Botrimarina mediterranea: one gene and its partner. Each later gene encodes a partner of the first gene's protein in a complex. Links are inferred from orthologs where the notes say so. Each region holds a gene or a part of one and is shown on either strand. Other genes may lie near its edges.

Region 1 (14,986 bases):
GCGGATCGACGTGACGCCGCTCGACCCGGCCGCCGCGCTGAAGCTGCCCGAGTATGGCTTCATCCTGTCTCGGCTGCGTGTGCTGATCGATCGCGCGGACAATGCGGACGAAGGAACGCAGAAGGTCAGCGCGACAACGGAACCCAGCGCCGACGAAGCGACCAAGACGCCCGAGGAAGAGTTGCTCTTCGTCGAAGTCCTTGCCGACGAGGCCGAGGGGTTCTTCAGCCCCCTGGAGTCGATCAACGACAGCACGGGGGGTTGGGGCGCCTACACACGGATGCGCAAACCGCGGTGGGCGGTGTTTGTGCTCGACAAACCGGTGACGCTCGGCGAGGGGGACCGCCTGCGCGTCGAGCTCAAGCACGACATGGCCATCGACGGCCAGGGGCCGCTGGTGATGCAGCGTTTCCGGCTTGCAACGACCGACAACGCCACCGTCGCCGCGTTGGCGAGCGACCAGGCGTTGCGGAAGCTACGCGAACGGGAGCTCGAACTCGTCACCCAGCGGAAGGCGATCCCCTCGACGGCCGCGCCTGTGCTTGTCGAACAAGCCGACGCGTTCCGTCGCAAGAGTTTTATGCTCGACCGCGGCGCATGGCTGTCGCCGACCGAGGAGGTGAAGCCGGCCGTCCCCGAGGAGCTACCGGGCAAGGCCGGCGACCGCCTTGCCCTCGCGCAATGGATGGGTTCGAGCGACAACCCGTTGACGGCGCGGGTGATGGTCAATCGGGTTTGGGCCGAGTTGTTCGGCGCCGGCATCGTCGAGACGCTCGACGACTTCGGTTCGAGCGGCGCCGAGCCCTCGCACCCCGACTTGCTCGACGACTTGGCGGCGCGGTTCCGTGACGAGATGGGCTGGCGCATCAAGCCGCTGCTGCGTGAGCTGGTGCTGTCGGCGACTTACCGCCAAGACTCGCGCATAACGGCGGAGTTGGCGCAACGCGACTCGACCAACCGACTGCTCGCCCGCGGGCCGCGCGGTCGGCTGCGGGCCGAGATGGTGCGTGACCAGGCGCTGGTGCTCTCGGGGCGCTTCAACGCCAAACTCGGCGGCGCCCCGGTGATGCCATTCCAGCCCGAGGGCGTTTGGCGGAGCGTCTACAACAACCAGACCTGGGAGACGGAGAAGAGCGACGAGCGGTTCCGCCGAGCGCTCTATACTTACTGGAAGCGGACCGCGGCGTACCCGAGCCTGGTGGCGTTCGACGCCCCGTCGCGCGACCAATGCACGGCCCGCCGGCCGACAACGAACACGCCGCTGCAAGCGCTGGTGACGCTCAACGACCCGGCGTACGTCGAGCTTGCCGAAGGGCTTGCGGACAGGATGCTCGCGCGCCCCGCCGCGTCGCCTGCCGAGCGGATCGCTTGGGCCGCGGAAGAAGCGGCGGGGCGGGCGTTGCCGAAGGAGAGCGTTGACGAATTGGTGAAACTCTACGAAGAGTCGCTGGCGCGCGAAGGCGCGGATGAACGCTTCGCGCTGACGGTCGTGGCGAACGTGGTGCTGAACCTCGACGCGGTGTTAACGAAGTAAACTTGATCCAACTCCCTGGGCTTACGCCGCGGGGCTCGCATGAAGAATCTTCGGTGGGTCACGACCCACCCTACAAATCCCCGAGGCGTACGCCACGGGAGGAACGCATGAATCCGCTCCAGCACCTCCACCGCCTGAACGCCGAGCGCGTTACGCGTCGCCACTTCCTCGCCGGAGGGATGGCGGGCTTGGGGGCGTTGTGGTTGGGCGCGGAGCGGGCGCAGGCTTCGTCGCAAGCGATCACGATCGACCCGTCGCAGCCCTGGGCGCCGCGCGAGCCGCACTTCGCGGCGAAGGCGAAGCGGGTCATCTACCTGCACATGGCGGGGGCGCCGAGCCAGTTCGAGTTGTTCGACCACAAGCCCGAGCTGAAGAAGCTCGACGGGCAGAAGTGCCCGACAGAACTTCTCGCCGGGCAGCGCTTCGCGTTCCTGCGCGGCGAGCCGGTTCTGCTCGGGCCGCAGTTCCCGTTCGAGCAGTGCGGCGAGTCGGCGCAGTGGGTCAGCGATCGGCTGCCCGAGTTCAAGAAGTCGGTGGACCGCGTCACGTTCATCCGCACGATGACGACCGACCAGTTCAACCACGCGCCGGCACAGCTCCTCGTGCACACCGGCTCGCCGCGCTCGGGGAGCGCGTCGATCGGCTCGTGGGTGACGTACGGCCTGGGGAGCGAGAACCAAAACCTGCCGGGCTTTGTCGTGTTGCTCTCGGGCGGGAAGAACCCCGACGTGGGCCAGGCGGGGTGGGGGAGCGGCTACCTGCCGAGCGTCTACCAGGGCGTGCAGTGCCGCAGCCACGGCGACCCCGTGCTGTTTTTGTCGAACCCCGATGGCGTCGACGCCGATCTACGTCGCCGCACGATTGAGGCGATCAATCGCGTCAACCAAACCACGCACGACGAGTGGGGCGATCCCGAGACGCTGACCCGCATCGCGCAGTACGAGATGGCGTGCCGGATGCAGCTCGAGGCGTCCGACGCGATGAGCCTCACCAGCGAGTCGCCGGCGACGATCGAGGCCTACGGCGCCGAGCCCGGCAAGGAGAGCTTCGCCAATAACTGCCTCCTCGCACGGCGGCTCGCCGAGCGCGGCGTGCGGTTCGTGCAGCTCTTCGATTGGGGTTGGGACACGCACGGCACCAGCGAGGACGGCTCGATCGACATGGGCCTGACGAAGAAGGCCCGCCAAGTCGACAAGCCAGTGCATGCGCTGCTCACCGACTTAGAAGAGCGTGGCTTGCTCGACGAGACGCTTGTCGTCTGGGGCGGCGAGTTCGGCCGCACGCCGATGCGTGAGAACCGCGGCGGGCAAGAGATGGCTTTCCTCGGCCGCGACCACCACGCCAAGACGTTCACGATCTGGCTCGCCGGCGGCGGCGTGAAGCGCGGGCACTCGCACGGCGAGACCGACCCGATCGGCTTCGGTCCGACGACGCGCCCCGTCGAGGTGCGCGACCTGCACGCAACGATGCTGAAGCTGCTGGGCTTCGACCACGAGAAGCTCATCTACCCGCTCCGAGGGCTCGATCAGAAGTTGACGGGCGTCGAGCCGGCCCGCGTTGTTGACGACCTCATTGCATAAAGATTCGCGCCTTGGCGTGAGTCCTTGTTTATCAAGTTGTGTATTGCTCTTAACGTAGTCTTAGCGCGACCTTGCGCAGCGATGGTTGCACACGTGGCGAGTGTCGCGTAGGGTCGCTGTCGCTTGAGATGCGGCGCCGATAGGCGCCCTTGTGGGAGGGGTCTCCAGACCCCGATTACGCGCACCATTCCGTGTGCGGCTAAGAGGCCGTAATCGGCGTCGGGAGACGCCTCCTACCGTTGATGCGGCGCGGCTTCTGACAGACAGCAACCCTCGGAACGACATCGGATGAAGAAACTCTTGTTGGCGATGTTCGGTTGCTTGGCCTCGGTCGCGGTCGCCCATGAAGGGCACGACCACGACCATGCGGAGGACGCCGCCGCGCAGGCGAAGTACCCTTCAGCGCTGGTGCTGCCCGCGATCGAAGGGCCTAAGCCTTGGTCCGACAAGCCGCACCTCAATGATCCGGATCGGTTTCAGATCGCGATCATGACCGACCGCACCGGCGGACACCGTCCAGGCATCTGGATGGACGCGGTGCGAAAGCTCAACCTGCTGCGGCCCGAGTTCGTGATGTCCGTCGGCGACCTCATCGAGGGTTACACCGAGGACCCCCAGCGGATCGACGAGATGTGGGAGGAGTTCCTCGGCTTCATCGACGAGATGGAGATGCGGTTCTTCTTTGTCGCCGGCAATCACGACGTCACCAACCCACAGCTGCACAAGCGTTGGCGCGAGCAGTTCGGGCGCGAGTGGTACTCGTTCGACTACCGCGGCGTCCACTTCCTGGCGCTGTGTAGCGAGGACCCGGGCCCCGAGCACATCAGCGAAGAGCAACTCGACTTCATCAAGACCGACCTCGCCGATCACGCCGACGCGCGGTGGACGCTCGTCTTCCTCCACAAGCCGTTGTGGACTTACGCCGAGCGCGCGATCGCGAATGGCGACGAGGACCCGACCAATTGGAAAAAGGTCGAAGCGATGCTCGTCGATCGGCCGCACACGGTCTTCGCGGGGCACGTCCACCACTACGCGCAGTACCAACGCAACGAGCAGCAGTACTACGCGCTGGCGACGACTGGCGGCGGGTCGCTACTACGCGGCAATGAGTACGGCGAGTTCGACCACGTTATGTGGCTGACGATGGAGCCCGACGGCCCGCACGTGGTGAACCTGCGGCTCGACGGCATCCTGCCCGCCGACGTGGTGACCGAGGAGAGCGCGAAGCGCTTCGGCGCTTTCTTGCGGCAGGTCCGTGTCGAGGTCGAGCCGATCTTGATCGACGACCACACCGGCTTCTCCGAGGGCGAACTATCGGTGAAGCTCGACAACGAGTTCGCCGAGGCGGTGGAGTTGACCGGCCGCATCGATGGCTTGCCACTGCGGGGCCTAACCGTTGAGCCCGACGGCCTCAAGATCGCCGCCGACAAGAAGTCATCCAACGAGCAACGCATCCGCATCCGCTTCGACGAGCCGATCGCGTTCGAGTCGCTGCAACGCGGCACGTTTACGGCGATCGTCCGCAGCAAGCCGACGGGCGACGGGGCGCCGCTCTCGGCCGAGCGGGTGATCCCCGTGATCATCGACCGCCGCCACCTCTGCCCGTTCTACGACGGCGACTTCACGCTCGACGGCGAGATCGAGCCCTGGCCCGAGCCCGCCTACGAGACGCCCGAGAAGCCGCTGTTGATCGGCCAGATCCAAGACTGGACCGGGCCGAAGGACGGCTCGTTCGCGTTCACCGTCGCGCAGGACGATGAACGGCTGATCTTCTCGGCGAAGGTGACGGACGAGAAGCTCGTCGCCGGCGACCGCCTCCAGTGGCTGCTCGACGCCCGGCCCGACTCGCAGCGGATGGCTGACCCCCGGCAGCGCGGCGGCACGTACCGGTTCTCGGTGACGGCGCCCGACGAGAACGGCGAGGCGACCGTCCGCGCGTTCGCCAACCGCGGCAGCCGCCGGCAGATGAAGGGCGTGAAGGGCGCCGCCCGCCGCGTCGATGGCGGTTACGAGGTCGAGCTGACCGTGCCGCAAAACGTCCTCGCCCGTCATCAGGGCGGCCAGCGCTGGAGCGAGTTCCAACTCGCCGCCATCCAGAGCGACGTCGACGACCCCGACCGCCCCGCCGCCGAGATCGTCTGGCGCGGCACATCCGACGCCCGCGCCCGAAACGCCAACTACGCGCGGTTCGAGCGCGTGGACTGAGCGGCGACTTGAGGCGTTGGCGTCGGCGTCGGTTCCAAGAAACGGAGGTGGTGCTGCGCGTGGATGACCATCAGGCGTTTCCAGTCGTCGAGCGTCAGGCCATCCAACAAGACATAGGGCGGGATCGGTTCGCGGCGGTCGCGCGCCTCGGCGAGCGTCGCGAGGCACCGGTCGATCGCCGACTCGTCGTCGCGGGCTTCTGCCGGCAAGACCGGCTTCGGAGCCGGCGCTCCCGAGATCATCGCGCCGCGCCACAGCGTCCACCTCGCCAACGGCCAGACCATTTTTCTTGCTAGCCAAGGCAGCCGTGGCATGCTGCCGTCCATGCCCACACGCATCACCTTGGTCAGGTGGTCGCTCATCTGCGACAGGCTCCACCGTCCACGCGGCGTGTAGCCGTGGTCACGCAGGCGCTCGATCTCGGCGATCGCGTCGTCCAGCGTGGCGAGACGCAGCGTACGGAGCTTGGGCATAGGCTGTGGCGTTCTTTGAGTACAAAACCGGGGGCTAAGGCCCCGCGGCTGATAAGCCATTGCCTGAGAACATCAGCCGGCACGCCTTAGCGTCCGGTTCTTCGGCTCCCACAACCTAACGCCGCCGCCAACTCGCTGCGAGCGCTGCGACAACTAGCCACACCCCCGCCGGCTCCGGCACGGCGACCGCCGCGGCGCTCATCAGGTCGCGCCATAGCGTGTAGTCCGCGGCGTCAACGCGGCCGTCGCCGTTGCCGTCGGCGGCGAGCGACGGCGTTTGCCCGGCAAAGGCGTTGAACGTCGTGCCGTAAGCGGCTCGCCAGGCGTCGTAGTCGGCGGCGTTAAGCATGCCGTCGCGGTTGTAATCGCCCTCGGGCAAGACCGCTCGGATCGCCGCTTCGCCGAGCAGGGCGTGGGCCTCGCGCGTCGGGTGGACGCCGTCCCAGAAGACATACCCCGGGGCGCGGTCGTAAGAGCTGCCCGGCACGTCCTGTCCTCGATCGACCGTATTGGTGAAACCGAGCGACGCGGCGTTGTCGAGATAGCTGCTGAAGAGCGACTCGACATCGAGCCGGTGAATCGTAACGGCGGGATTCGTGGTTTCGAGGGTCGAGTAGACATTCTCGAGCGCGTCGTTGTAGGTCGCTGCCAGGCTGCTCTTGGTGGCGGCTTCGCTTGGGTTTGCGCTGTAGTCGGGCGTGAGCCCTAGTAGTGGTAGGTTCACGCCGAGCAACTGGCGAGCGCCGGCATTGATAAGGCGGTTGATTTGCGTCTGCACGACGCCCGCGGGCGTCGCGGGGTTGGTCTCGTCGGCACGCAAAAAGTCATTTGCTCCGATAAACACGACGAACAGCGTCTGCGGGTCGGGCGTCGCGCCGTCGATGCGATTGAGGTACCTAGTTACCTGCTCGCTGAGCGAGTTGATGAACCACCCTTCAAGGCCGCCGGGGCCGTTGGTCTCGGCGCCGCCATAGGCGAAGTTATCCCCGCCAACGCCGTCGCGCGTGAGCGTCCCGAGGTCGAGGCCCATCGAGAGCCGTTCGGCGTAGACCGGCCCGTTAGAGAATCGGCCCATGTAATCGTCGGTGTCGATGAACAGCGAGGCGATGCTCGATGAGAACGTGTTGCCCACGTCCGACAGGCTGTCACCGAAGACGATGAGGTCGGTGTAAGGGCCGGCGAGCGCACCGAGCGGTGCAAGTGCGCACGAGAGCAGTGCTAGCAACCAACGAGTGAGTAGCAGGTTCATCGAAGCAACGCGCGGCGGAGAGGGCGTCTAGTGGGAAACGCCTAGCATATCACGTCGCGCGGCGGCGCGTGACCGTCCTTCATGGCGGGGCATGAGACGAGTTGACGAAAAGTCGGCGGGGATTTCCGCAAGCGCGTCGCATGCCGTTCGTTTTTGCCGGTCCCCATTTCGTCAGTGGGGTCGCCCGGATGGGGGGACGATGGCAATGCCTATGCCAGCGGGCCGTTGCGCCACAACGCCCCTGGCAGCGAGCGCACCGTTCGATCGGTTCGCGAAGCGGTGTCGCAGGGAAGCGTTCGGGCCAGTGGGTGTCAGCGACTTGCGTCCCTAACCACACAGGCCAACCAGTTAGGGAAGTCACGACGATGGCGATCAATTTCCGCGAGCTGTTTGCGTTGCGCGCCAAACGCTGGATGGTCCCCGCCGCGACGATCGCGGCCCTCGTGGCGGCGGGCGCGCCGCCGGCTTGGGCGGCGGATTACTTCGTGACGAATGCAACGGACTCCGGCGCCGGTTCGCTGCGTCAGGCGATCCTCGACCTCAACACGGCCGGCGCGGGGACGCACAGCATCGCGTTTAGCTCGTCGCTGGGAACGATCAGCATCGCCAACGACTTGCCGCCGATCCTCGGCACTGGCCAGAACATCACGATCACCGGCAACGGCAACACAGTCGATGGCGGCACCCAGCACGCGCTGCTGTTCATCGGCGGCGGCGTGGTAGAGGTGAGCGACCTGAACCTCAGCAATGGCCACGCGCAGGGCGGAAAGGGCGGCGGTAGCCAGTTCGGCGGAACGGGCGGCGGCGGCCTCGGCGCCGGCGGGGCTCTGTTCGTCAACGACGGCGCGACGGTGACGATCTCTGGCGTTGCCTTTACCGGCAATCAAGCTACCGGGGGCAGTGGCGGCGATCCGGCGTCAAGTGCGGTCGGCGGCGGCGGCGGCGGCGGCTTCCGCGGCAATGGTGGCGACTCAGCACCTTTTACATCAGGCGGAGGTGGCGGTGGCGGGTTCGGCGCCCCAGGCGGCACGGGTGACTTGTTTGGCGATGCCGGTGGCGGTGGCGGTGGCGTCTCCGCTCCGGGCGGCAACGCTTCCGGTTCATCCGCCGGCAGCGGTGGAGGAGGTGAGGGCGGCTCGGGGTCCTCGTCGTCCATCCCGGGAACCAACGGCCAGACCTACGGCGGCGGCGGCGGTGGGGCCGCTGTCAATTTCTCATCGGGCAGCGCCGGCGGCGACTTTGGCGGCGGCGGCGGCGGCGCCGGTCTGAGCGATGGCGGCAACGGCGGTTTCGGTGCGGGCGGCGGCGGCGGCGGCGGCGACGGCGCCGGCGCCGGCGATGGCGGCAGCGGCGGTTTTGGCGGCGGCAGCGGCGGCCGCGCCGGCGATGGCGGCAACGGCGGCAACGGCATGGGCGGCGCCATCTTCGTCCGCCAGGGCGGCTCGTTGACCATCGTTGACTCAGGCGTCAGCGGCTCGCAAGTGACGGCTGGCCAGGGTGGCTTTAACATGTCTCCCGGTTCCAACGGCACTACCGCCGGCGCGGGCCTGTACCTCCACACCGGCACGACGGCGAACGTCGAGGTCACCAACGGACAGACCTCCACCTGGGCCGACGACATTTCCGGCGATGGCGGACTCATCAAGACCGGCGCGGGCACGCTGGTGCTAGGCGGCGCGAACACCTACGGCAGCGCCACGCAGGTTAACGCGGGAACCCTCGTCATCAACGGCACGCACTCGTCCGAAGTGACCGTCAACGGCCTCGGCGCCCTGGGCGGAACTGGAACCCTCAATTCGTTTATCTCCAACGGCACGGTGCGGCCGGGCAACTCGATCGGCACGCTTGCCGTCAACAACGACGCCGAGTTTAACCCCGGGAGCACCCTCCAGATCGAGATCAATGACGGCGGAACTACCGCCGGGGTCAACAACGACTTGATCACGGCAGTCGACTTCAACATCAACGGCGGCACGGTGGTGGTGATCTCGTCAGGGACCGCCTACACCGCCGGCTCGACCTACACATTCCTCCAAGCCGGTCACAACGTAAACGGCACGTTCGATAGCATCAGCGACGACCTGGCGTTCTTCGACGCGGTGCTTGGTTACACGTCCGACACGGCGTTCTTCACGCTTGTGGCGAGCCAAGCGGACTTCCACACCTTGGGCCACACCGTCAACCAGCGGTCGCTGGGCTCGTTCCTCGACCACCTCCACCACCCGCCGCACGACTTGCAGGGCCTAATCGACCAGATGTCGCCGATGTCGACATCGCAGGTGCTGATGTCGCTCGACCAGTTGACGGGTTCGATCTACGGCTCGTCGCTGACCGCGAGTCAGCAGCACGCGACGTTTTATCTCTCGCAGCTAGCGCAGCGGCTGCGTGGCCGGATGACCCCCGGCGACCCGCTGTCGAGCTCGGGCTACGCCGACGCGTCGGACCAACAAGGCGCCGATTTCATGCTGGTGTCGTACGTGCCGGGCGGCGCGAGCGCTGCTTCCTCGTACCCGACGAACGTGACCAACCACCGTGCGTGGGTGACGGGCTACGGCATGGGCGGCTCGGCCGACGGCGACGGCAACGCCGACGGCTTCGACTACGGCCTCGGCGGCACGCAGTTCGCCATCGAGAAAGCGATCGCCGAGAACTGGGCGGCCGGCTTCTGGGGCAACACGGCGTGGGGCCAACTGAGCGGCGACACGCTCGCGCAGTCAACGGAACTCGAGAGCTACCACTTCGGCGGCTACCTCGTCGGCTTTGACGGCTGCGATTACTGGATCGCGCTGGGCGGCGGCGGCTACAACCACACTGCCTCGAGCCGCAACATCGGCGTCGGCGCCGTGGGCGGCGTCGCGCAGGCGAACGTGGATGGCGGGCAAGCCACGGCGTACTTAGAACGGGGCCGTTCGTTCTGCCACGCCGGCTGGACGACGCAGCCCTACGCGGCGCTGCAGTACGTCTACATCGGCCAAGAAGGCTTCACGGAGAACGGCGCCGGTCCGGCGAACCTGACCGTCGACGCGATGGACTCGCACTCGATGCGCAGCATCGTCGGCGGGCGGATCTCGACCGACATCGCCCGGACCTGCTGCCGGACGCTAACGCCCGAGCTGCGCGCCGCGTGGGTCCACGAGTTCCTCGACACCAACCAAGCGTTCACCGCGTCGCTACCCGGCGTCGGCGGCGGCTTCGCCGTGCAAGGCGTTGACCTCGGCCGCGACTGGGCCCTCTTGGGAACCGGCCTCAACCTGCAGATGGGCGCCTCGACCCGCCTCTTCGGCGGATACGACCTGCAAGTCAACGACTACCAAGCGATGCACATCGGCTCGGGTGGTGTGGAGTACGTGTGGTGATGCTTTCTAGCGCTCTTCGTTTTGCCGTAGCGTCTCGCGCAGAGGCGCGGAGACAGCAGAGTTGAAGATCTTGAAGGCTCACGCAAAGGCGCGAAGTCGCGAAGGGCACATAGGTGCGCGTTCGTCTACAGTCGCGGTCTTTCTTCTGCCAATCTTTGTCTTTGCGCCTTAGCGGCTTTGCGTGAGTCTTCGCTGCCGACCCTCTGCGTCTCCGCGTCTCTGCGCGAGACGCTACGGCAAAATGAAGTGCGCTATAGCGATCACTTAGCCGAAACACGCGGCGGCGATTGCGGCGATATGGCGATGATCGGTCCCGCAACAGCCGCCGAGCACCGACAGGTGCGGCAGCCTCTCACGCAACGAACCGACGCGGCGCCCCAAGTCGTCCGGGTCGCCGTCGTCGAGTTCGGTCATTGCCTCGAGCTCGGCGTGGCTGAGCGTCGAGGCGTTGGCCCGTAATCCGTGGATGCGATTTGTCCAAGGCTTTGAGCCATCGAGCACCTCCGCAAAGTGCGTCGGGTGCGCGCAGTTGACCATGTAGTAGGCGGGCGAGGCGCCCGTCGCCTCGTCAACCTGTTGGATCGCTTCGTCGAGCGGTTGGCCCGTCGGCAGTCGGCCATCGGTCTCGACGGTGAGCGAGATCGCCACGGGTATCCCGGCGCCACGCGCCGCGAGCGCGACGCCGATCGCCTCCTCGACGTAGTTGAGCGTGTAGGCGGTGACGAGGTCCGCTTCCGTGGCGGCGAGCGTTTCGATCTGCGTGCGGTGGTACTCGGCCGCTTCGTCGGCGGTCATAGCAGAATCGGCAATGTAGCCGTCGCCCCGCGGGCCGACGGCGCCGCTGATCGGCAGCGTTATTTCGCGCGACTTCTGCTCACGATAGCCCGCCAAGAAATCGATCGCCGCACGATTGATGCCGGCAGTGGGGTCGGGCGAGCCGGTAACGCGGGCGACCCAATCGGGGCTCGCCCGCCAGGTCGCCGATTCGAGCAGCAGCCCAACGCCGTGACCGTCAGCGATTTGGAGGTGTTGATCGAGATAACGAGTCAGCAGCGCCCGGCCTTCCTCGCTATCGAGCACCGGGAACGACGCGAAGCAAGGCAGATCAATCCCTTCCTGAAAGATCAGGACGGTCTCCATCCCGCCGTCGGTCAGGATCGGCTGGCCGGCAAGCTGCGGCAGGGCGTGGCGGTAACGGGGCATGACGAGGCCTTGGGGGGTTCGGAAGGGGGCGTCCGATCCAAGGCCGGATTGTAGCGGCGGCGTCACGCAAAGTCGCGGAGGCGCGAAGCGGCGAAGCTGGCCTAAATTGCGACTGGGCGTCTAGGCGTGGGACAGCCCCTACTCCGCCAGCCGTCCCCGCAGGCCTCGCTTTGTCAGCAGTCGCTGCCCCGGCCGTCGAATGCCGAGGATGACGACCGTGTCATTCGTCACGGTGTAGAGGGCGCGGTTGATTCGGAGGCTTGCTGTCCGATTAATGACCTGCCGAACTTCGACATCCACCAGCGAGTTCTCCGGCGCCGACCGTGTGCCAGGGCATTGAGCCGTAGCGTCGCGAGCAACTCGACAAACCCTTCGAACCACTGTTCGGCGGTATCTGGGGCGCGTTCGGCGATCCAGTCGGTAGTCGCCCGCAACTCCGTTGCAGCCGTCGCCGTGTAACGGAGCTGGTACGCCATCAGTTGGCGCGCCAGCCGTGGCTCTGGCGGATGGCGTCGTTAGCGATATCAAAGTCTTCGGTGCGGCCGGCTTCGAGATCGTCGAGGCTGAGTTGCAAAGCGTCAACGCTCTGGGCAATCTCGGTAGGCAACGGGTGCTCGGATCGCCAGAGGGCAATCATCTCCTCGGGGAGCGCGCTATCGCCAGCGGCGAGCCGATTCGCCAAGAACTGGCTGAAACCGTGGAGGTCCTGCGTCGTGTCCATGGCTGATAGTTTAGTTTGCGTCGCCGAGTGAATGCAACAGAAGTGAAGCAGTCAACGCCACGCCAGCTTTGCGCCTTGGCGGCTTTGCGCGAGTCTTCTCGTAGTTCGGCCCTGGGCTGCCGCCCTCGGCTGAGGCTGATGTGTAGCGATGCGAGAAGTGATCGCTAGACGCCCTTCTTCGGCCGTGGCACCTTCGCCTTCTTCGTACCTCCGCGTTTTCCTTTGCGGTTTTTGCCGGCGCTCTTGATGCCCGCCTCGACGCTCTTGATGCTCTGGCCGATCGACTCACGCATCTTCTCAATCCGGTCGCGGAGGATCGCGGCGCGTTCGAACTCCATCTGGTCGGCCGCGTCGTACATCTCCTTTTCAAGCTCGTTGATGTACTCCTCGGTGACGTACTGCGTTTCGTCGTCGCGGCCCACGGCGGCGTTCGCGCGCTGATGGGCGGCAGCGTCGGACTCAATACCGCGGCGGATCGCCTTCTTGATTGTCTCAGGCGTAATGCCGTGCTCCTTGTTGTACTCTTGTTGCAGCGTCCGGCGCCGTTCGGTCTCGTCGATCGCCTTCTGCATGCTATTGGTGACCTTGTCGGCGTAAAGAATCACCTTGCTGTTGATGTTACGGGCCGCGCGGCCGATGGTTTGCATCAGGGAAGTCTCGCTCCGCAGGAAGCCCTCTTTGTCGGCGTCAAGGATGGCGACCATCGACACCTCCGGCAGGTCAAGGCCTTCCCGCAACAGGTTCACGCCCACAAGGCAGTCGAACTTCCCTAGTCGCAAGTCGCGCAACAGTTCGACGCGTTCGAAGGCGTCAAGCTCAGAGTGCAGCCATTTGCAGAGGACGCCTTTCTCCGTGAGGTAGGCCGACAGGTCCTCAGCGAGTCGCTTAGTGAGCGTCGTCACCAACACACGCTCGCTCTTCGCGGCGCGTTCCTTGATCTGTTCCAAGAGGTGCGGCACCTGCCCCCGGGCGGGCGATAGTTCAATGATTGGGTCCAATAGACCGGTGGGGCGGACGATCTGCTCGACTACTTCGCCGCCGCAACGCTCCAGCTCGAAGTCCGCCGGCGTCGCCGAGACATAGACGCACTGGCCCACGCGCTCTTGCCACTCCTCGAACTTCAGCGGACGGTTGTCAAGCGCGCTGGGGAGGCGGAAACCATGTTCGACGAGCGTCGTCTTCCGCGCGCGGTCGCCGTTGTACATCGCGCCGACCTGGCTGACGGTGGCGTGGCTTTCATCGACGAACAGCAGGTAGTCCTTGGGAAAGAAGTCAAAGAGCGTATTCGGCGGATCGCCCGGCGCCTTGCCCGACAGCGGCGCCGAGTAGTTCTCGATGCCCGGGCAATATCCCATTTCGAGCATCATCTCGATGTCGTAGCGCGTCCGCGCGGAAAGACGCTGGGCTTCGAGGAGCTTGCCCTCGTTCTTGAAGAACTCGAGGCGCCCCGAGAGCTCGAGCTTGATCTGATTGATCGCCTTTTCGATCCGCTCCTCGGGAAGCACAAAGTGCTTGGCCGGATAGATGTAGATCTGCTGGAGGTGGTCGATCGCCTGGCCGCTGGTGGGGTTGATGATCGACAGCTTCTCGACCTCGTCCCCCCAGAACTCGATGCGGTAGGCGAACTCCTCGTAGGCGGGCCAGATCTCGACCGAGTCGCCGCGGACGCGAAACTTGGCGCGTTCCGGGTCGGTGTCATTGCGGTCGTACTGGATGTCGATCAGCTTGGCCAAGACTTCGTCGCGATCGACGATGTCGCCGACCGCAAGTCCAACCATCATCGCCTTGTAGTCGTCCGGCGAACCCAAGCCGTAAATGCACGACACGCTCGCCACGACGATCACGTCCTGCCGGCTCACCAGCGAGCTGGTCGTCGCCAGCCGCATGCGGTCGATCTCTTCATTGATCGACGCGTCCTTCTCGATGTAGATGTCCCGCTGAGGGATGTAGGCCTCGGGCTGGTAGTAGTCGTAGTAGCTGACGAAGTAGCTGACCGCGTTGTTGGGAAAAAACTCCTTGAACTCGCTGTAGAGCTGGGCGGCGAGCGTCTTGTTGTGTGACAGAACCAGCGCGGGCCGCTGCAGCTCCTGGATGACGTTCGCCATGGTGAACGTCTTGCCGCTGCCGGTGACGCCCATGAGGCACTGCTCACGCTTGCCGGATCGTAAGCCATCGACGAGGGCCTTGATCGCCGCGGGCTGGTCGCCGGCGGGCTGAAAGTCGCTCTGGAGTTGGAACTTGGGCACGGCGAGAGATGGCGGAAGTCGGGTTGCGGATGGCGGAGAGGTCTTCGATTGGAACCTATCGAGGGGGTGGCGCGAACTGGCGAAGCCGCGTCAACCCGGGACAGCGCAGGAAGGTCTCGCGAACGCGTCTCGAATTTGCGGTCGGAACAGCACGTCTCTTTGCATCGTTGCGGCATTGCGTGAGACATCCCACCGTCTCCACGAGCTAGCAAAATCAGTAGCGTCTTCGGGGTCCAAGGCCGCGAGTCGTCTTTGTAGTCTAGGCGTTGGGGCCGCCCCGGTGTGTCTGTTCTTCACCGGAAACTGCGTGCCCTTTCTTCCTTTGAGGCACGGCTTGTTGTGACTACTTCGAATCGAAAGGCGTTCGGCTTCACGCTCGTGGAGCTCTTGGTGGTGGTCGCCATCATTGGCATCCTCGT
Region 2 (14,991 bases), 1.6 Mb from region 1 along the record:
CCTCGCCCTCAGGCTTGGGGCTCTTTCTCCAGCCTCACCACCAACCCCTTAAACGCCGGGGTTTTACTCAACGGGTCAACGCCGCGGCTCACGAGGACGTTTGCCTCGGGGTAGTACATGGCCGCGTTGCCGGCGCGGATCGCGGGGTGTTTCGTCGCGCGGACGTGGCGCATTTCGCCCGCCGGCCCGACGACGCGTAAGGGATCGCCCTCCTTGGCGCCGAAGCGATCAAGATCGTCGGGGTGCATCAAGATCACCCAGCGACCCTCGACGCCGCGATAGAGGTCGTCGTCTTCATAGACGACCGTGTTGAACTGCCCCTCGCTGCGGATGGTCATCACACGCAGCTCGCCCTCCCCTGCCCCGCGTAGCGCCGGCGGCGTGAGGACGTGCAGCTGCGCGCGGCCATCGGCGGTTGGGAATCGCGGCGTGTGGAACGTCCGGCCGTCGATTTGGAATTCTTCTTTGGTGCGATCGATCTCGCCGACCTTTTCCCAACCCGGCACGACCTTGGCGATGGCTTCGCGGATGCGCCCTGTGTCAAGCATCGCGGGCCAGTCGAGCGCCGAGAGGTTCGCATTGCCAGCGAGTCGTCTGGCGACGCGGTCGGCGAGGTCGGCGATCACCTCGACCTCGCTCCGTGGTCCGTCGTGCCGACGCGGGCCGCCGTCGGAGAGCCGCACGAAGTTGAACATCGACTCCTGCGTCGTCGCCGAGGGCTCTTCGTCGCGCGCCAGCACCGGCAGTATGATTGTCTCGTCGGCGAGGCCGTGGGCGTGGCCCGTATTGAGAGTCGTGCTCAGGTAGGTGATCTGCTTGAGCTTGCCCAGCGCGGCGGCGGCGTACGTCGAATCAGGGTTCGAGCCATAGAGGTTGCCGCCGAGGCACAACGCCGTGGTCAGCTCACCGGACGTGGCGCCCTCCATGCAAGCCATCGTATCGCGGCCGATGGCCGTTGGAAGTTGCACGCCGTACTGTTCTTGCAATCCATCGAAGATCGCCTGCTTCAAGAGCGGCGTGACGCCCATCGAGCCGATGCCCTGCACGTTCGAGTGCCCGCGGATCGGCATCAACCCGGAGCCGGGCTTGCCCACCATGCCGCGCAACAGCGCAAGGTTGCCGATCGCCTGCACGTTCTCAACGCCGTGGGCGTGGTGCGTAATACCCATCGTCCAGGCGAACACCGCCGCTTTGCTCTTGGAGTACTCCTCGGCGATGCGGTCGATCGTCGCCAGATCGACGCCGCTCCTGGAAACGAGATCGTCGTACGAGGCAGCGTTGAGCGCGACATGCAGTTCGTCCCAACCGGCGGCATGATTGGTAAGAAATGCCTCGTCGTGCATGCCGAGTTCGACGATGCGCTTCTGGATCGCTACGAGCAGGGCCAGGTCGCCGCCGATGTGCGGCTGCACATAGAGGCTCGCGATCTTCGAACCGAACAGCAAACTCAACGGCCGGCTCGGGATGCTGAAGTTGACGAGGCCCGTCTCGACGAGCGGGTTGATGACGATCACCTCGCCGCCGCGGCGCCGCAACTCGTGGAGCGTCGTCATCAGCCGTGGGTGGTTCGACGCCGGGTTGCCGCCGATGAGGAAGACGAGGTCCGCCTTGTCGAGGTCTTCCAGCTGAATCGTCGCCGTGCCGCTGCCGGTGACGCTGGTGAGGCCGACGCCGCTCGCCTGGTGGCAGTAGTAACTGCAATTGTTGACGTTGTTCGTGCCGTAGAGCCGCGCGAACAGCTGCAACAAGAATCCCGCTTCATTGCTGCTGCGGCCACTGAAGTACCAGAAGGTCTCGTCGGGCGATGTGGTTGCAAGCTGATCAGCAACACCGTCGAGCGCCTCGTCCCAACTCACCGGCCGATAACGCCCCTCGGCCGCCGTGTAGCGAACGGGTTCCACCAACCGCCCGCAGTGCTCAAGCTGCCGGGGCGACATGGCGCGCAGCTCACGCGCGCCGTAGCGGTCCCAGAAATCGCGCGGGATACCCGGCTGCATGTCGGCGGCCATCGCCTGCATCGATTTCTTGCAGACCTCGGGAAAGTGCCCCGCCTCGTTGACCATCCCGCCTTGCTGGCCGCCCATGCCGAGCGCACAAGTCTTGCAGGCGTTCCGACTCCGCATCGCCCGCCAGAACGCCAAGAGCCCGCCCGACTCGCGCGCCTTTCGCAGCGTGTACAACACCGCCGGCCAACCACCGCCCGTTCGGACCTTACGCATGGTCGAATCTCAGAGAAGGAGATGAGGGAGATGTTGGTGATAGGGGGGATCGCAAGCGGTCGATGTGCTCAATCACACTGCGCCACGCGTCGTCGTTGTGAGTCTAAACTGCTTCCAAAAAAATAAGTTGATGAGGGCAGTCGCTAAGCGACTGCTGTTCAATCAAATGAATTCTACGAATCGCACTCCGCAAAGTTTTGGCTGGCAGCTTAATCAGCTTTTCCCGCCCGCTTGCGATCCCCCCTATCACCAACATCCCCCTTATCTCCTTCCAATTTGCGAGCACCACCACTCCGTTTAACGCGGCGCTGGCTGCGGGTGCGCATTGCGGCGAGGCAGTACTCACGCCGATTGTGGGCGAGTTGGCGGGTGCGGACGTCGGTGAAGCCCCACGAACGGACTCGGGCGATCGTGTCGGCCACCACGTCGGGCCGCGCGAGGTTGAGGCTAATCAGCTTGAGCGTCAGCAGGAGGCCGCGGACGTGCGTCGAGGAGTTAGTCACCAGTCTTTCAACGCCGTCGAGCGTGTACTGCGGCGCGCAGTTGATGTCGGCGGCGATCCAGTCGGCGTCGGTGATCTCATCGACCGCGATCTCGTTGGCCCGGGCGCGCAGATGCTCGAACTTGGCGTGCGTAGCGATCACCGGATCGACCTCGGCCGGATCGACGCCGACGACCGACATGCCGGCCTCAAGCAGCGCCTGGCTAGCGCCGCCCGGCGCGCAGCCGAGCTCGACCCACAAGTCTCCTCGCTGCGCCGGCAACGCCGACCAGCGCAGGCCCTCTTGCATCTTCAAGTACGCGCGCGAGACGGCGTGCCCGGGCAGTTCCAGTCGCGGCACGCCCCCCGGCCAGCGGTCGATGCGGCTGCGAAGCGCGTGGGCGCCGATCCACCACTGGTTCGGTTCGACCATCGCGATGTCGAGCGCGACCTTGATGGACCCCTTGCCGGTGGTCGCGGCCTTGTCGGGGGGCGGCGCCTTCTCGCCCCCTTCGCTGCGATCCACCAGGGCCCCCGCGGGCGCCGCGTCACGGATCGCGGCGACAGCGGCGAGCGTCTCGGCCGTAGGACCGGGCTCAATGCTGTTCTCACCCGGCAGGTCGTTGTCGCGTGCCCAGACGTGCAGCGCTAGCGGGCCCGACGCCGTCAAGCCACGGGTCGCTTCGTGTTCCCAGAGACGGGCGGCAAGGCTCAACGGATCGGACGACGGCGCCTCGACACGGCCGTACGACAAGCCGATGGTGCGAGCGAAGGTGAGCCGCACGGGCTCGAACCGCTCCGGTGACGTCGGTGCTGGGAGCTTGAACGTCACAAACCCCGGGCGTGAAAACGCGAACTTCCACCCCGACTGACGCGCCGCGACCTCTGCCTTGAGGGCAGGCTCAACGCCCGGCTGACAGGCGCAGTAAGCAAACTCAGTATCCACGAATCTCTCAGCTTCCGAACGACGAAGGGTTGAACCACGAAGGAACTAACCACAAAGGAACGAAGGAACGAAGTAAGTAGGATGCTTTTTCAATCCTTCCCCTTTGTTCCTTCGTTCCTTTGTGGTTCTTTATAGTAACACGGATAGGTCCCCAGCCCCATTGCCCAGCACACCACCATGGCTGAATCTAGCGACGAACTCCGGGCCCGGCTCAGCGACGAGCAGTATCAGGTCACCCAGCATTGCGGCACCGAGCGACCGTTCTCCGGCGCCTACTGGGATCACAAGGAGCCCGGCGCGTACCACTGTGTGGTGTGCAGCGAGCGGCTGTTCGATTCGACGACGAAGTTCGACTCGGGCACCGGCTGGCCGAGCTACTTCGACGCCACCGGCGGCGCCGTCACGACGCGTCGCGACGAGAGCCACGGCACGGTCCGCGAAGAGATCATCTGCGCGAAATGCGGCGCCCACTTGGGCCACGTCTTTCCGGACGGCCCGCCGCCGACGGGCTTGCGCTACTGCGTGAACTCCGCGTCGCTGGCGTTCGTGCCGGAGTAACGCATCGCTAGGTCGTCTTGATGAACTCGCAACCGAGCTTCGTCACGCCGTACGCCGTCGTGCGCCAGCGCACTTGGCCGACCGCTTGCACGCCGGGATAGCCCGCGACGGCGAAGTCGATGAGCATTAGATCAGCGATCGCGTCCCCGGTGCGCATCAGGCCGACGCCTCCGACCGAGATGTTGAGCAGCGTCATGTCGTACGCCTCGGCGATCGCGCGGCCTTGTTCGTTCAGCGGCACAACGACGACGGGCGCCGACAAGGCATACCGCACGCTTCGCCGGCGTTCGACACGCTCGCAATCTTCGCCGAAGAACGCCGAAAAGACTTTGCTGCCCGAGGCGAGGAAGCTGTTCGTCGCACCGTGCGCGGCGGGTGCGCTCGGCGCATCGGTTGGCGGCTCGAGTTGCGGCAGCGCGATGCCGTTGGTGCTACGCCCTTCGGTGAAGTAAACCTGCCCGCACTCGGGGCACGACACCGGGGCGGCCCAGAATCCTGGCCGTGGCGCCGGCCACGGCAGGTCGCGGTTGCAACCAGCGCAGTTGCCGATCAGGTGGGACTCCAACGCCGCGGCCGGCGTTTGCGGAACCTTGCCGATGTTGCAGAGGAAGTTGAACTCGTTGTCGAATTGGGCCACCAGCTGTTCGATCTCGGTTGACATGATCAACCCTCGTAGCTGTGCCGGCTGTGAGATATCGCTGCCTCGTCAGCCGTTAGGGCGAGGCAGTGGGCGCGAAGTGCGTCACAACGTCGCAGGAAGATTCGAATGCGATTGGTCGGCCCGTGGGGATTTTCCACATGGTTTCTCAGTGACCACCCGTTTCAGAGTGCGTTTTGTGACGGGCATGCCGACAAAGCCAAGCGCGATGCCGCAGCCTTTTCGTATTCTCACGATGGCGCACGGACTTCCCAAAGTGGATATCCACTATCTGGGTCTTTATGACTTGCTTCGCAAGGGGTGACAGACGGGTGGCGCTACTTGCCGAGCGGCCGCAACGGGCTGAAGGCGAGGACGAATCGCTTCTCGCCGTGGTCGGGGAAGATCACCGCGGCGCGGCGGCCCTTGCCCGAACCGCTGAGAGTGAGCACCGTTCCGACGCCGAGCTCGGGGTGCTCGACCTCCATCCCGATCTTGAACGCGTCGGGCGAAACGCGCATCGCCCCCATCCCGCCCGCAGAGAGCAGCGTCGCCGCCGTCTTGATGGCCGGCGCTTCGACCGTGACCGGCTCAGGCGCTTTGGCAATCGGTTCGTGGCGATAGACCTCTTCGTCCGGCGCGTCGCCCCAATCGCCGATCAGATCGTCCGGCGCCAGGCCGAGGTCGTCCGTTGCGGCAAGCTGCGCGAGGTCCATCGTGTCGGTCGGCAACTCCATCAAGAAGCTGCTGGGGATCGCGATGCGGCGCTGGCCGCGGTAGTCCCGCCGGAGGGCGTGGCTGAGCTGTAGCTCTTGCTCGGCGCGGGTGATGCCCACGAACGCCAAGCGGCGTTCCTCTTCGAGCTGCGTCGGATCGTTCGCCGAACGCTCGTGCGGCAGGATGCCGTCCTCGACCGCAAGCAAGAACACGACCGGGAACTCCAAGCCCTTCGCGGCGTGGAGCGTCATCAGCGTCACCTTGTCGTTGTCGTCGTCCCAGCCGTCGGTCTCGTTCACGAGCCACGTGCGTTCGAGATAGGCTTCAAGATTCGCCTCGGCCCCTTCTTCCTCTTCCATGGCCTCGTCGAACTGCCGCGCGTCGGTGAGCAGCTCTTCGATGTTCGCCAGCCGGTTGAGGTCCTCTTCGCTATCGCTCCCTTGCAAGTGCTTGCGGTAGCCGGAGTGCTCGAGCACGGCGCTGACGGCTTCTTCGGCGGGGCCGCCGACGTACGCGTCGAGCGTATCCATCAGCGTGACGAACTTGGCGACGAGCGTTGCGGTGCGCTTCGTGACGCCATCGATCTGCGCCGCGTCGCGCGCGGATTCGAGCAGGGAGATGCCGTGACGGTACGCGTAATCGCCGAGACGCTGGATCGTCTTCGCCCCGATGCCGCGCGCGGGCGAGTTGACGGTCCGCTCGAAGGCGAGGTCGTCCTTCGGGTTGTTCATCAGCTGACAGTAGGCCAGCACGTCCTTGATCTCACGCCGCTGATAGAACTCCTGCCCGCGCACCATCTGGAAGGGGATCTGCTGCTGGCGGAAGACGCGTTCGATCGCCCGCGACAGCGCGTTTACCCGATAGAAGACGGCAAAGTCACTCCAGCGCCGGCGGCCGCTGCGGACCGCGTCGCGGATCGCCGTGGCGACGCCACGGGCTTCGTCGTCACCATCCGCGTAAGTGACGAGCCGCACGGGCGGGCCTTCGGGATTCTCGGTGAACAGCGACTTGGCTTTGCGTTTCTTGTTCTGAGCGATCAGCGTGTCGGCGACCGACAAGATCGCCGGCGTGCTGCGGTAGTTCTGCTCGAGCCGCACGACCTTGACGCTCGGATAGTCGTTCTCGAACTCGAGGATGTTGTTGAGGTCCGCGCCGCGCCAGCCATAGATCGACTGGTCGGGGTCGCCCGTCGCGGCAAGGTTCGGGTGATCGACCGACAGCGCGCGGAGCAGCACATACTGTGCGCGGTTGGTGTCCTGGTACTCGTCCACCATGACGTAGCGGAAGCGCTCGTCGAGATTCGCGCGCAGGTCGGCGTCGTCGTGCAGCAGCCGCGCGATGTGCAGCAAAAGGTCATCGAAGTCCACCGCCGACGACGCGATCAGCCGCTGCTGATATGCGGGGTAAACCGCCGCGACGATTTCGGACAGCGGGTTGCCCGGCCGCGGCTTGAACTCCTCGGGGCCGATCAGGCGGTTCTTCGCCTTGCTGATCGCGGCGGCGATCCGGTCGGGCGTGTAGCCCATGACGGGGATCTGCAGCGACTCGATCACCCGCTTCAGCGTCTGGCGCGCGTCGCCCGCGTCGTAGATCGTGTAGTTGGGGTCGAGGCCGACGCGCTCGGCGTACTTCCGCAGCATCTTCGCGCCGAAGCGGTGGAACGTGCTCACCCAGACCTTCTCACCGGGAGCGAGCCGTTCGACGCGCAGCCGCATCTCGGCGGCGGCCTTGTTGGTGAACGTCAGCGCGAGGATCTGCCACGCCGGCACGCCGAGCGACAACAGGTGGGCGATGCGGTGCGTGACGACGCGGGTCTTGCCCGAACCCGGCCCGGCGAGGATCAGCAGCGGGCCATCGACATGCTCGACCGCTTCACGTTGGGCGGGATTGAGGCCTTCAAGGAGTTTCGTCACAGCGGGTCCGTCCGATTTGCCAGTAGCAGCGGCGCGCGCCAGCTCGTCGGCAGCGCCTTAACAGAAGTCTACGGGCCGGCGCCGGCGCCGGGCCACCCGCTAGCACACCGCGGGGTCCCGTGATTTGTGGAAAAAGTGGCGAAAATGCTCCCCGAGTCGGCGGCGAATCGCTAAACTCCGCGACAATTCTGCGGCTCGGACGGAGCTAGCCGCCGCGCCGCGTGCAGAACCACAACACGCCACAAGGGAGGGAACCCCGACATGAAGACGCGTATTCCGGTCGACAAAGTTCAGGCCGCCAGCGACGATCTCCAGCGTCGCCTCGAGATGAGCACCGCCGAGATCGGCCTCGCCGTCCGCACGACGAATTGCCTGGAAGAGAAGGGCGTTTTCACGGTCAACGACCTGTTGCACTGTTCGCCCGAAGACCTGCTGAGCATCTCGAACTTCGGCGAGAAGACGCTTGAAGAGGTCTACAAGGCCTTGGAAGGGGTCGGCTTCTACCGCCCGGCCCGCCAGCAGGCCGCCCCTGCGATGGCCCCCCTCGCCCGCCGGGCCAAATAAGCCCTTCGACCAGTTGGTCCGATCCACCAACTGACGGGCGCTAGCGCCGGAAACTAGACTAGAGGCGGGGGCGGATGTCCGCTCCCTTCCGCCCCGCCTCGTGGTCTGCCCTGCTGGATGCGTCGCCGCTTTCCCCTCTTGCTGAAGAAACGCGGCCGTCGCCGCACCGGTTCGCCGGTGTGGGCGTTGGTGGGTGAGTCGCTCTACTACGCGATGTTCGTCGCGGCGGGCGTGATCGGCCTGTGGTGGAGCCTGTCGGATGTCTTGCTTCCCGAGTGGCGCCTCGCGCGGCGTTCGCTCGGTTTCGTCGAGACCACCTGCACCGTCCGTGGTCAGCGCGTCGCCAAACGACCGGGCCTCGCCGAAGAGGAATACTGCCCCGAGCTCGAAGTCGAGTTCACTCCTGTGGGCGCCGATCCGGTGCGGGTCTGGACCCGCCACGGCGTCGGGCGCGACACGCCGAGTGAGAAGGAAGCCGCCGCCGAGCTGCAGCGATTCCATCTCAGCGACCGGCTCGAATGCTGGTACGACCCCGAGGACCCCGCAGAGGTTTTGCTCAGCGTGCGGCGGCGCTGGTGGCCGTGGCTGGTGCTCTCGATCCCGATCTCGTTGGTCGTGATCGGCGGCACGGGTCTCGTGCGGAGTCTGGTGCGTTCGCAGACATCGCCCGAACGCCGCTCAGCGCAAGTCGCGATCGGGCTCGGTTTAAAGCCGGCGAACGCCACAGCGTTGCGGCCGACGATTGCTTCTGGGCTGCCGTCCATTGAAACGCTTGCGGATAGCCCCGGAGTCGCACGGACCCACCGCCTGCCGGTGGATGGCGCCAGCGGTTGGCGCGTTGCGGGGATGGCGACCCTCTGCTTGGTGTGGAATCTGCTGGTAGCGTTGTTCGCCTATCAGATAGGCGTCGGCTACTTCCCGGTCTGGCTGCGGGTGATCCTGGCTCTCTTGGTCGCGACGCCGCTGGCGGTGATCGGTTGGCGGATGACGATGTCCACTTGGCGCGAGACGCGCGGCGTGGGTGGCGCCGGTTCGACTCGGGTCGAGATCGATCGCTTCCCGCTCGTCTCGGGGGAGCCGGCGCAGGCGACGCTGCTGCAATTCGGCCCGGCGCGGTTGCGTGCCTTGGAGGTCGATCTCGTTTGCGACGAGATCGCCTCGTTCCGCCAGGGGACCGACAGCCGCACCGCAACGGTTGAGGTGTACCGGCGGAGCCTGCTCGCAGAGAAGCGGATCGACGCGCCCGCCGGCGAGGCGTTCCGGCGTGAGCTCGAGGTCCGCACGCCGACGGCCGGGCCGCACTCATTCGTGTCGCCGAACAACGAGGTGCGTTGGTCGATCGAGGTCACAATCACGCCCATCACCCGCGCCGAGGTGCGTCGTCGGTTTCCGTTGTGTGTTCATCCGCCGGCGATCGACCGTTCGGACGAGTTCGTCTCCACCGCGACGATGGAGGAGGTCGGATGAACGAACCCGTTGTCGAAGACGAAGGCGCGCAACTATGGGTCGATCGTGGCGCGCGGCGTTACGCGCCGGGCGAGCTGCTCACGGGCGGGTATCGCTTGGCTGATTGGCGCGACGACGACCTGACGGCGATCGAGTTCTCGGTGCTTTGGTACACCGCGGGGCAAGGCGAGGAAGACTTCTTCGTCCATCACTTCGATCGGCAGAAAGCCGCGGTGCTGCCAAAGCGTCACGACGAGACGCCCTACCGGTTCGAGGTCGTGATGCCGGCGAGCCCGCTCAGCTACGACGGCCAGATCGTTAAGGTCTGTTGGGCGGCGCGGTTGCGGGCCTTCTTCCGTAGCGGCAAGCAGCGCGTCATCGAGACGCCGTTCTGGTTGTCGCTGCCGTCGGACAAGCCTCCCGCCGTAGAAACGTCGAACGGGGAGGCCGCGCCGCTCCGATGAATGCCTCCCCTGCAACCACCGCTACTCCGCCCTCGCGCGACGCGAACCCGTTCGCGACGTGCTGGACCCGCCCGGGCGCCCTGCCCTGGCGTGGCGATATCGACGCGGTGGTTGAACGACTGCATCGCTGCGAATGGCGAGGCCAGGTTGTTGGGCCACATGGATCGGGCAAGTCAACGCTAATCCTTTCGCTTATCGAGCCACTCCGCGAAGCCGGCAAGCGGCCGGTGATCGTCGATGTTCTGACGGATGACGATCCACAAGGCGACACGCTGCTTGTCGAGGCATTCGAACGCCTGCCACGTCGCGAACAGCGACGGCGCCTAGCGCAGTGGCGTGAGTCGGGCCTCGGGTATGTCGTCACGACGCATCGTCCCCTGCGCAGCTGGTTGGCTCCGCTCCCCGTAGTCGCCGACGCGGCGCCCGACGAATCCGTTGTCGCTGCGTTATACGGACAGCTAATCGAACGTCGCTCGACACCCGTGACGCTGGGTGATGCGCTGGCGAGCTTTGCTAGCCACGATGGCGACCTGCGCGAGACGTGGTTCGACCTCTACTCGCTGCACGAAAGCCGGAGGCGGCGAACCTTGCCGCCGGTCGTTGCGTACTCGGAGCGGAAACCGGCGCCGCAAGACCGCGGCGCGACGCTTCTCTGAGGGGGGCCTCTGGCCTCGGAGTCGATGTCTGGGCGGGCCACCCGGTGGGTGTCCAGTGACGGCGCCAATCGGCGCAACCCGCCAGGTTTGCCTCGCCGTTACGGTCGGGATAATCGTAATCTGCGTCCAAATGGCGAGGAAACTCAAGCCGTGAGTTGCCTCCCGGGGCGCCTGCGAGGTAGATAAACACAACGGCAATTTGTCCGTCCACCTTTCCTAACGGTCAGAACACGATGCGTCCTGTCGCCCTCACGTTGTCGCTCGCCCTCGTCGCCGGCCTGTCTGCCGACGCGTTCGCACAGTGCTGCGGGACGCCGACCGTGGCGTTCTCGCCGGTTGTCGCCGCCCCGGCGCCGGTCGTCGCTCAGACGACGACGGTCGATAGCTGGTACCCAGGCCGTGCCCTCGCCAACTTCAGCCGGAGTCTCTTTGGCGGGAGCACGACCACGACGACGTTCGCAACCCCTGCGGCCGGTGTCGCTACGCCAACAACGGCGTTTCGTCCGGTCGTGATGGATACCTGGGGAGCGACGCCCACTTGGGGCGCTACGACGGCCTACCGGCCCACCTTCCCGGCGACCTGGGGCCAAGTCGCGTATTCGCCAGTCGTGCAGACAGTTAACCGCCCGGTCGTGCTGTCGCCGGTTATGTCGATGCCCGCGGCTGCTTCGGCATGCAACGCCTGTGACGCTTGCGGCGGAGTTGCTCAGGCGTCGTTCATGTCCTCCCCCACGAGCACCTGCAGTTCGTGCAGCGCGGCCTCGAACGTCGTAACGCCGTCAGGCGCCTACGACTCGTCGACCTATGGCTCCTCGACTCTCGTTGAGCCGGCCCCTGCCTTGGCGCCGACGGAGAACCCCCCGCCGGTCCGTTCGCAGCGTCCCGAGATCGACGACACCGACAGCATCCTCCATGACGAGCCAGCGGGAGAGGAAAAGACGCCCACCGACGCGGCCTCTTCCAACGATTACTTCAATGCCCCGCCGTTGTTCGCCCCGCCCGCGAACCGCGTGACCCAGAACACGCACCCCGCCCCGGTCCACACGGCGGTGTACCGCCAACCCGTCGAGAATCGCGCCGCCTCGCACCGCACGCAAGCGACGGGCAAGACGCACCACCTCAGCGCCGATGGCTGGGCCTCGGCGGACTAAGTATCGGGGAAGGCCGTATAAGCGAGCCTTTGGCGAGTTGCAAACGTCAGCGCACGGAGTGGAAGCACCAAGACGCTTCGCTCTGGTCGCCGAACGTTTACGGCTCGCCTCTTTTTTTGCGCCCCTGTATCGGTTACGCACCGGCTCGATCTTGACCCGTTTGCTCCGCTGCTGGTAGTTAGCTCTGTCTGTTTTGGGGCGACCTAGCGAGCAATAGGGAGTGCGTCGGGTGGATTCGACTAGGCGAAAGCGCAGCGGCCGAGTATCTCGGCTGTGGCGCGCGCTGCTGTCGATGCTGTCGCTTGCCCTCGGGGTGGCGACGTCGGTCGCGTACGCCCAGACGGTGCAACTCCCGTACAACGGCGTCCCCACACCGGAGTGGGGCGCCCCCGCGGTAACTCCCATGCCGCAGCCGACGCTTGGCGTCCCGGCGCCCAGCTTCAATCCTTACATGACGAGCCAGGGTACGCCCGTTTTTGGCTCGCCTGTCGGCCCTCCCCCAGCAACCTCCCTCCCCTACGCCGTCGCCCCACAGGCGCCCATGTCGCCTGCGTGGGGCGCGCCAACGGCCCCAGCCAACTTGGCGAATCCGTCGAGCGCGGGGGCCTTCGGTGAAGGCAACGCGATCGGGTGGCAATCCGGGGTCTACGGCTTTCAGCAATCGGATGGCTCGACGGTAACCTGGCGGCAATTCCTGGCCCGCTTGCGGTACGAGCACACGTTGCTTCTGGGCGACAACACGGTCGATTCGTTCGGCATGAATCGATCGGAGGTGGCCTCGACTCTGGCGGTCCCGATCAACGGCTCGGTCGAGACGCCGCTCTTCGTGACGCCAGGCTTTGCTTTCAATTGGTTTGACGGACCGGTGGCCGACCCGGCGGCAGTGCCGCGTGGCCCCGACATGCCTCCGCTGGCGTACGACGCCTATCTCGATCTCGCTTGGAACCCGCAATTCACGCCACAGTTTGGCGCCGAACTCGGTTTCCGTACCGGCGTCTGGACGGACTTCAAAGAGGTCAACGGCGACACGGTCCGCCTGTTGGGTCGTGGCTTGGGCGTTGTGTCGATTACCCCGCAATTCGACTTCCTACTCGGCGCCGTCTACCTCGACCGCGTACGCACCAAGCTCCTGCCCGCAGGCGGCGTACGCTGGCGTCCTTCGCCGGAATGGGACCTCTACCTCGTCTTCCCGAACCCCAAGATCCGGCGGACTTGGTTCTCGTCTGGGACGGCCGATTGGTGGTGGTACGTCGCCGGTGAGTATGGCGGAAGCTCGTGGACGCTCGAACGCGCAGGCTTCGGCGACCGCGTCGACTACAACGACATCCGCGCGATCCTTGGTGTCGAGTGGCAAACGCCGCGTCAGGCGACCGGCCATCTGGAGATCGGCTACGCATTTGATCGAGAGCTGGTCTTCGAGAGCCAGGACCCCTACAGAGGAAAGCTCGACGACGCGATCATGTTCCGTGCGGGCATCGGCTACTGATGACAGGTCACGGAAACGAAGGGCAGGAGGCTGCGATCGTTATGCTGCGTCTAGGCTCGTTGGTGCTAGCGGCAGTCTGCTCGATGGGCGGCGCCGGCACTGCTGCGCAGGACTTGCCCAAGCGGCTGCCGGCTTCGCCGACGGATGAGACCCGGTGGGCGAGCGACAGCGACTCGCAGCCCGAGTATCGATTGGCGCAGAGCACCGAGGCGATCGGCATGCCCGCGGTCGCCCAGCCCCCGATCGAAGCCGTCGAGGCGCCGGCGGCGCCAACGCAGCGTGGAATCTTCCAGGGCGTCGAACTCAACGCCGGCTGGATGCCACGGCTCGAGAGCGACGGTCTCGGTCACACGAACCTGTCCGCGGCGGTGAGCTTTGGCGTGCCGCCGTTCGTCTTCGGCACGCCGGTGTTGATCACGCCCCGAGCCGGGCTGCACCTCTTCGACGGGCCCAGCACGATCGACGCCCCATCGAGCGTGAACGACTTCGAACTGTCGTTCGCAACCTTTAAGAAGTTCAACGAGCGCTGGAGCTTCCGAGGCAGCTTCAGCACCGGCCTCTATGGCGACGATTACAGCCTCGACGACAGCGACGCCTTGCGCTTCAGCGGCTTCGCCGCGGCGGTCTACCAAGCGTCTGAAGAGTGGCAGTGGTTGTTCGGCGCCGCGTATCTGAACCGCGACGACCTGTCGGTCATCCCCGTGGCGGGCTTCATCCGCGACTGCGGCGACGTCCGCTACGAACTGATGATGCCCCGGCCGCGGGTCGTCTGGCGGTTGCCTCAGGACGAGGCGGGCGCCGAGCGAGCGGTCTACCTCGCCGGCGACCTCGGGGGCGGCGCCTGGGCCGTCCAGCGCCCCGACGGCACGACCGACACGCTCAATCTGTCGAGCTGGGGCGTCGGCATCGGCTACGAAACCAAAGCCGGCCCCGGCAGCCTGCTCGCCGGCAAACGCCGTTATGAATTGGCGTACGTCTTCGGCCGCAGCATCGAGTACCAGAACACCGGCGAAGACGTGTCGCTGGATGACTCGCTGGTGGCTCGCGTCGGGTGGTCTTACTGAGCGTGGTGCGCAGTTGACTCTGTAGGAGGCGTCTCCAGACGCCGATTACGGTCTCTTGGCCGTTACGGTATGGTGCGCGTAATCGGCGTCTGGAGACGCCTCCTACAAAAGCCTCCCAGGCTTCCTAAGTGCGTAGGGTGCGATTCCGCTTCGCTCCATCGCACCCTACATCCTGTGAGTAACTCCGTGCTCCCAGTGCCTCTGTGGTGAAAGCCCTTCAACCAGAAAAAACGCGGCCCGGTGCACTTTGCACCGGGCCGCGTTGATTGTCATTCTTGAACCGCTCGCCGCGTCAGATGTAGTAATCCTTCAACGGAGCGAAGCCGTTGAAGCCGACGCTCGAGTAGGTCGTCGTGTAGGCGCCCGTCGAGATGATGTCGATGAAGTCCCCTTCGGCCAGGGCGATCGGCATCCGGTAGTCGGTCTTCTCGTAGAGCACGTCGGCCGAGTCGCACGATGGGCCGGCGATGATCACCGCGCCAGTGGGGGCGCCGTTCTCGACTGCCTCGTCGTGGGGGGTGCGGAACCGGTAGCGGATCGCCTCTTCCATCGTCTCGGCGAGGCCGCTGAATTTGCCGCAGTCGAGGTAGACCCAACGCTTCTCGTCCATCTCGTGCTTGCGCGAGACGAGCACCACCTCGGTGCGGAGCACGCCGGCGTCGGCCACCAGATAGCGGCCCGGCTCGGCG

Evidence for each region.
Region 2: the proteins of uvrB (region 1) and Spa11_RS13740 are in contact, whole or in part, in a crystal structure (PDB 7EGT), measured with the Thermus thermophilus proteins. The link is inferred for Botrimarina mediterranea from one-to-one orthologs. Residues at the interface, in WP_096411307.1 of Thermus thermophilus: Glu23, Leu25, Arg26, Asp27, Gly28, Glu29, Arg30, Phe31, Arg55, Glu326, Asp327, Phe328, Glu379, Ser382, Gln383, His398, Gly400, Arg401; in WP_096412145.1 of Thermus thermophilus: His654, Arg656, Phe657, Gln666, Asp668, Glu669, Lys680, Arg681, Leu682, Ser683, Lys685, Tyr686, Ala687.

What each region holds. Positions count from the first base shown.
Region 1 is NZ_CP036349.1:5,167,972-5,182,957, reverse strand. The notes cover bases 12,027-14,986. They hold uvrB (excinuclease ABC subunit UvrB), read right to left. Parts: upstream 14,568-14,986; coding sequence 12,486-14,567; downstream 12,027-12,485. Other genes in these bases: Spa11_RS19860 (DUF1559 family PulG-like putative transporter), read left to right, coding at 14,907-14,986; Spa11_RS19870 (hypothetical protein), read right to left, coding at 12,076-12,321. Also shown: Spa11_RS19915 (PSD1 and planctomycete cytochrome C domain-containing protein), read left to right, coding at 1-1,534; Spa11_RS19910 (DUF1501 domain-containing protein), read left to right, coding at 1,642-3,114; Spa11_RS19905 (metallophosphoesterase), read left to right, coding at 3,403-5,319; Spa11_RS19900 (DUF1569 domain-containing protein), read right to left, coding at 5,292-5,792; Spa11_RS19895 (SGNH/GDSL hydrolase family protein), read right to left, coding at 5,908-7,041; Spa11_RS23485 (autotransporter family protein), read left to right, coding at 7,407-10,397; Spa11_RS19880 (homocysteine S-methyltransferase family protein), read right to left, coding at 10,662-11,600; Spa11_RS23350 (hypothetical protein), read right to left, coding at 11,739-11,900. UniProt on the Escherichia coli protein: The UvrABC repair system catalyzes the recognition and processing of DNA lesions. A damage recognition complex composed of 2 UvrA and 2 UvrB subunits scans DNA for abnormalities.
Region 2 is NZ_CP036349.1:3,569,655-3,584,645, reverse strand. What follows is about bases 4,826-7,790. They hold Spa11_RS13740 (ATP-dependent helicase), read right to left. Parts: upstream 7,472-7,790; coding sequence 5,180-7,471; downstream 4,826-5,179. Other genes in these bases: Spa11_RS13735 (DNA-directed RNA polymerase subunit alpha C-terminal domain-containing protein), read left to right, coding at 7,733-7,790; Spa11_RS13745 (PilZ domain-containing protein), read right to left, coding at 4,826-4,865. In the rest of the region: Spa11_RS13760 (FdhF/YdeP family oxidoreductase), read right to left, coding at 9-2,219; Spa11_RS13755 (SAM-dependent methyltransferase), read right to left, coding at 2,429-3,646; peptide-methionine (R)-S-oxide reductase MsrB, read left to right, coding at 3,824-4,204; more of Spa11_RS13745, read right to left, coding at 4,212-4,825; more of Spa11_RS13735, read left to right, coding at 7,791-8,035; Spa11_RS13730 (DUF3592 domain-containing protein), read left to right, coding at 8,153-9,502; Spa11_RS13725 (hypothetical protein), read left to right, coding at 9,499-9,945; Spa11_RS13720 (P-loop NTPase family protein), read left to right, coding at 9,942-10,601; Spa11_RS13715 (hypothetical protein), read left to right, coding at 10,835-11,752; Spa11_RS13710 (hypothetical protein), read left to right, coding at 12,045-13,238; Spa11_RS13705 (DUF6268 family outer membrane beta-barrel protein), read left to right, coding at 13,280-14,302; Spa11_RS13700 (type III PLP-dependent enzyme), read right to left, coding at 14,595-14,991. UniProt on the Escherichia coli protein: A helicase with DNA-dependent ATPase activity. Unwinds DNA duplexes with 3'-5' polarity. Translocates on single-stranded DNA with 3'-5' polarity. Initiates unwinding more efficiently from a nicked substrate than double-stranded DNA.